DNA from 2 places in the Aminobacter sp. Y103A genome. Region 2 is predicted to be linked to the other one. Evidence: riboswitches for the same ligand, from Rfam matches in the RefSeq annotation. Region 2 holds a riboswitch; the other holds the start of a gene.

Region 1 (2,198 bases), 290 kb from region 2:
CTTGTCGAAGGCAGGGTTGAGCGGCTTGTCGGTCTTGCCGGCGGGCAGCATCCAGTTGGTTTCGGGTACGGCGTCCTGGAAGCCTGGGCTGGTCATGAAGGCCATGAACTTTTCGGCCAGCGGGTTCTTGGCGCCGGTCGTGGTGATGCCGGCGACTTCGATCTGCAGGTAGTGGCCTTCCTCGAATGACGCCGCCTGGTAACGCTCGGTGTTTTCGGCGACCATGTGGTAGGCTGGCGAGGTGGTGTAGGACAGCACCATCGGCGCCTCGCCCTTGGTGAACAGGCCATAGGCCTCGCTCCAGCCCGGGGTGACGGTCAGCACGCGGCCCTTAAGCTTGGCCCAGGCTTCCGGCGCCTTGTCGCCATAGACCGACTTGACCCAGAGCAGCAGGCCGAGGCCCGGCGTCGAGGTGCGCGGATCCTGGATCGCGATCTTTTCTTCCGGATTGCCCTCGACAAGTTCCTTCAGGCTTTTCGGCGGGTTCTTCAGCGTCTCGGTGTCATAGACGACGGCGAAGTAGCCGTAGTCGTAAGGAACGAAGGTGTCGTCCTTCCAGTCACCCGGAACCTTGACGTCGGCGCCGGCGGCACCATTCGGCGCAAACAGGCCGGTGGCCTTGGCTTCGGCTGTCAGGTTGGTGTCGAGGCCAAGCACGATGTCGGCCTTGGTCGATGCACCTTCGAGCTTGACGCGGTTGAGCAGTGCTACGCCATCGGCGACCGAGACGAAGTCGACAGTGCAGGCGCAGTCGGCTTCGAAGGCCTTCTTGACCTGCGGGCCGGGGCCCCACTCGGAGGTGAAGCTTTCATAGGTGTAGACGGTAAGCTTGCCTTCGGCAGCGGCAGGGAAAGCAACCGTGGCCAGCGCCAGGGCGGAAGTCATGGACAGGATCAACGAGCGCATCGGCGCCTCCTTCATTGGTGTTGAAAGGGAATTTGAAGCGCCGGGCGTCCGAAGCATCTAATCCCTCCGCCGGTACAAACCGGATCAGGTTCAGCGGGTTGGCCGGGACGGTTCCCTATGCCTCTCAGCCGGCACGCAATTGCGCGACCGGCACCCCGTTAGAGCGGTTCAACAAATAGGCTCGCGCATCAGGCCACGCAAGCGGTAGTTTGCCGGCCACCGACCACGCCGCGGCCTTCCGTTTCGGCTGCCGGGCTGGTAATGCGCATGCCATGACCCGGTTCACCATACTTCTCGGCGGCGAGCTTTTCCGCACCCCGCGCCTCGACCGCCAGGTGGCGGGCAGCAGGGTGATTGCGGCAGATGCCGGTATCCGCCATGCCGCCACGCTCGGGCTGATGCCGGAACTGTGGCTCGGCGACTTCGATTCCGTGCCGGTAGATCTCGACCCGCGTTTTGCCGACCTGCCGCGGGCGACCTTTCCGGCCGAAAAGGACAGGACCGACGGTGAACTGGCCATCGATGCCGCGCTTCGGCTCGGCGCGACCTCGCTGGTGCTTGTCGGCGCCTTCGGCGGCGCCCGCGCCGACCACGCCTTCCTTCATTTCGCCCTGGCGCTCAGGCTTGCCGAAGCCGGCATCGAGGTGCTGCTGAGCAGCGGGCGCCAGGAGGCTTTGCCGCTCCTGCCCGGCAGCGCTGGCTTCGACTATGAAGACGGCATGCTGTTTTCGGTGCTCGCCTTCTCCGAGCTGACCGGGCTGTCCGAACAGGGCGCCAAGTGGCCGCTCGACAATGTCGACGTGCCGTTCGGTTCGTCGCTGACCCTTTCCAATGAAGTGCGGGGTCCGTTGCGGATTTCGCTCGGCAGCGGCCGTGCCCTGCTCCTCGCTCATCCCTTTCCTGCCTCGGATTTCTGAAACATGGCGCCTCCGCTTCTCAATCTCGACGGCATCCGTCTGACCTTTGGCGGCACGCCGCTGCTCGATGGCGCCGCACTGACGGCCGCTGCCGGCGACAAGATCGCGCTTGTCGGCCGCAACGGCTCGGGCAAGTCGACGTTGCTCAAGATCGCGGCGGGCATGATCGAGCCGCAGGACGGCGTGGTGTTCCGCCAGCCGACGGCAACCATCCGCTACTTGCCGCAGATGCCCGACATGGAAGGCTTCGCCTCTGTCCGCGCCTATGTCGAAGCCGGGCTCGGACCTGCTGACGATCCGCATCGCGCCACCTATCTGCTCGACCATCTCGGCCTGACCGGCGAGGAGTCTCCGGCCGACCTGTCGGGCGGCGAG
Region 2 (2,198 bases):
GCGTGTCGCGGAACACCTCCCAGGTCAGGTCCTCGGCGATGCCTCCGACCTTCTCCAGCGCCTGGTAGAGCGGCACCGTGCCGATCGGCACCGGCGCGTTGCGGATGATCCAGTCACGGATGTTGTGGATGTTGCGACCGGTCGACAAGTCCATCACCGTGTCGCCGCCCCAGCGCGTCGCCCACACCATCTTCTCGACCTCCTCGGCCATCGACGAGGTGACGGCGGAATTGCCGATATTGGCGTTGATCTTGACCAGGAAATTGCGGCCGATGATCATCGGCTCGCTCTCGGGGTGGTTGATGTTGGAGGGGATGATGGCGCGGCCGCGAGCGACCTCGTCGCGGACGAATTCCGGGGTGACGAAATCGGGAATGACGGCGCCGAAGCTCTCGCCGTCGCGTTGAAGCTTGGCCCGGATCTGCTCGCGGCCGAGGTTCTCGCGGATGGCGACGAATTCCATTTCGGGCGTGACGATGCCGGCGCGGGCATAAGCAAGCTGGGTGACGGCGCGGCCGCCGGTGGCACGCAGCGGGGCGTTGCGAACCGGGAATTCCGGCGTCAGCCTTTCGCCGGAGACGAAGCCATTGTCCTCAGCCTTGACCGCGCGGCCTGCATAACGCTCGACGTCGCCGCGGGCGATGATCCAGTCTTCGCGCAGCCGCGGCAGGCCGCGCTCGATGTCTGTTGTCACCGACGTGTCGGTGTAGGGGCCTGACGAATCATAGACGGTGACCGGCGGCTCGCCGGCGCTCGGATGAAGCGAGATCTCGCGCATCGGCACACGGATGTCGGGATGTAGCTTGCCTGGCTTGTAGACCTTCCGCGACGCGGGAAGTTCGCCAACGGTGACTGATGGGGTGTGGGCATTCATGAGTGAGCCTCCTGGTTGGAGACCCAGTCCATGCGATGAGAAGGAGGAGAGGTTTTGCCTGGGGACTTCGGGCAAGAATGAGCCCGAATGCCTGAGCCGGATATCCGGCCTGCTGCGCCTCGCACCGTCCCTACGCCAGTATGAACTGGATCAGGTTCAACGGGTCACTGCGCTGCGCGAGCCAGCAGAATCTCAGCCCCTTGTCGGGACCCCCCTGGTGAACCCTAAGCATGGAGGCGGAACCGGCGTCGTGTCAACGGCCTTTCGCCGAGGCCGAGAGAATGCCAAAGTCGGGAGCATCGAGACCCATTGCGGTTTCGAAGACGATCGGATAATAGGTCAGCGTTACTGACATAAATTGTCTGCCGCGCAGGGAGGACCAATTGGCCTGCGCACGCGACAGGAGGAGCATCCGTGACGGACAATCCCGCGCCGCTGAAGTTCCATGTGCCCGAGCCGGAAGTGCGCCCGGGCGGCACCCCCGACTTCTCCAATGTGCCGATCCCCAAGGCGGGTTCGGTCGACAGGCCGCCGGTCGACGTCGATCCCAGGACGATCCGCGACCTGGCTTATTCGATCATCCGCGTGCTCAATCGCGAAGGCGATGCCGTAGGTCCATGGGCCGGTACGCTGACCGACGAGGAGCAGATCGAAGGGCTGCGCCACATGATGACGCTGCGCTCCTTCGACGCGCGCATGCAGATGGCGCAGCGCCAGGGCAAGACCTCTTTCTACATGCAGCATATGGGCGAGGAGGCGGTTAGCTGCGCCTTCCGCAAGGCGCTCGTTCAGGGCGACATGAACTTCCCGACCTATCGCCAGGCCGGCCTGCTGATCGCCGGCGGCTATCCGATGGTCGACATGATGAACCAGATCTATTCCAACGAGATGGATCCGCTGAAGGGCCGCCAGCTGCCGATCATGTATTCGGCCAAGGATCACGGTTTCTTCTCGATTTCCGGCAACCTGACCACCCAGTATATCCAGGCGGTTGGCTGGGCGATGGCATCCGCCATCAAGGGGGACACCAAGATCGCTGTCGGCTGGGTCGGTGACGGCGCCACCGCCGAGAGCGACTTCCACGCCGCACTTGTCTTCGCCTCGACCTACAAGGCGCCCGTCGTCCTCAACATCGTCAACAACCAGTGGGCGATCTCGACCTTCCAGGGCATCGCCCGCGGCGGCTCCGGCACGTTTGCGGCGCGTGGGCTTGGGTTTGGCATCGCGGCCTTGCGTGTCGACGGCAACGACTATCTCGCTGTCCATGCGGTGGCGAAATGGGCGACGGAGCGGGCCAGGCTCAATCTCGGGCCGACGCTGGTCG

What was found. A riboswitch is a leader RNA that binds a small molecule or an ion and turns the genes downstream of it on or off. The one in region 2 is predicted to bind thiamine pyrophosphate.
Region 1: another riboswitch for thiamine pyrophosphate. It lies ahead of thiB (thiamine ABC transporter substrate binding subunit); the one in region 2 lies ahead of thiC (phosphomethylpyrimidine synthase ThiC).

What each region holds. Positions count from the first base shown of each region.
Region 1 covers NZ_AP017986.1:5,142,885-5,145,082, reverse strand. Annotated here, with positions in the region: gene thiB (thiamine ABC transporter substrate binding subunit) at 1-906, opposite strand, end outside; TPP riboswitch at 951-1,074, opposite strand; gene Amn_RS25255 (thiamine diphosphokinase) at 1,179-1,823, shown strand; gene Amn_RS25250 (ABC-F family ATP-binding cassette domain-containing protein) at 1,827-2,198, shown strand, end outside.
Region 2 covers NZ_AP017986.1:4,852,149-4,854,346, reverse strand. Annotated here, with positions in the region: gene thiC (phosphomethylpyrimidine synthase ThiC) at 1-874, opposite strand, end outside; TPP riboswitch at 984-1,100, opposite strand; gene Amn_RS23755 (3-methyl-2-oxobutanoate dehydrogenase (2-methylpropanoyl-transferring) subunit alpha) at 1,289-2,198, shown strand, end outside.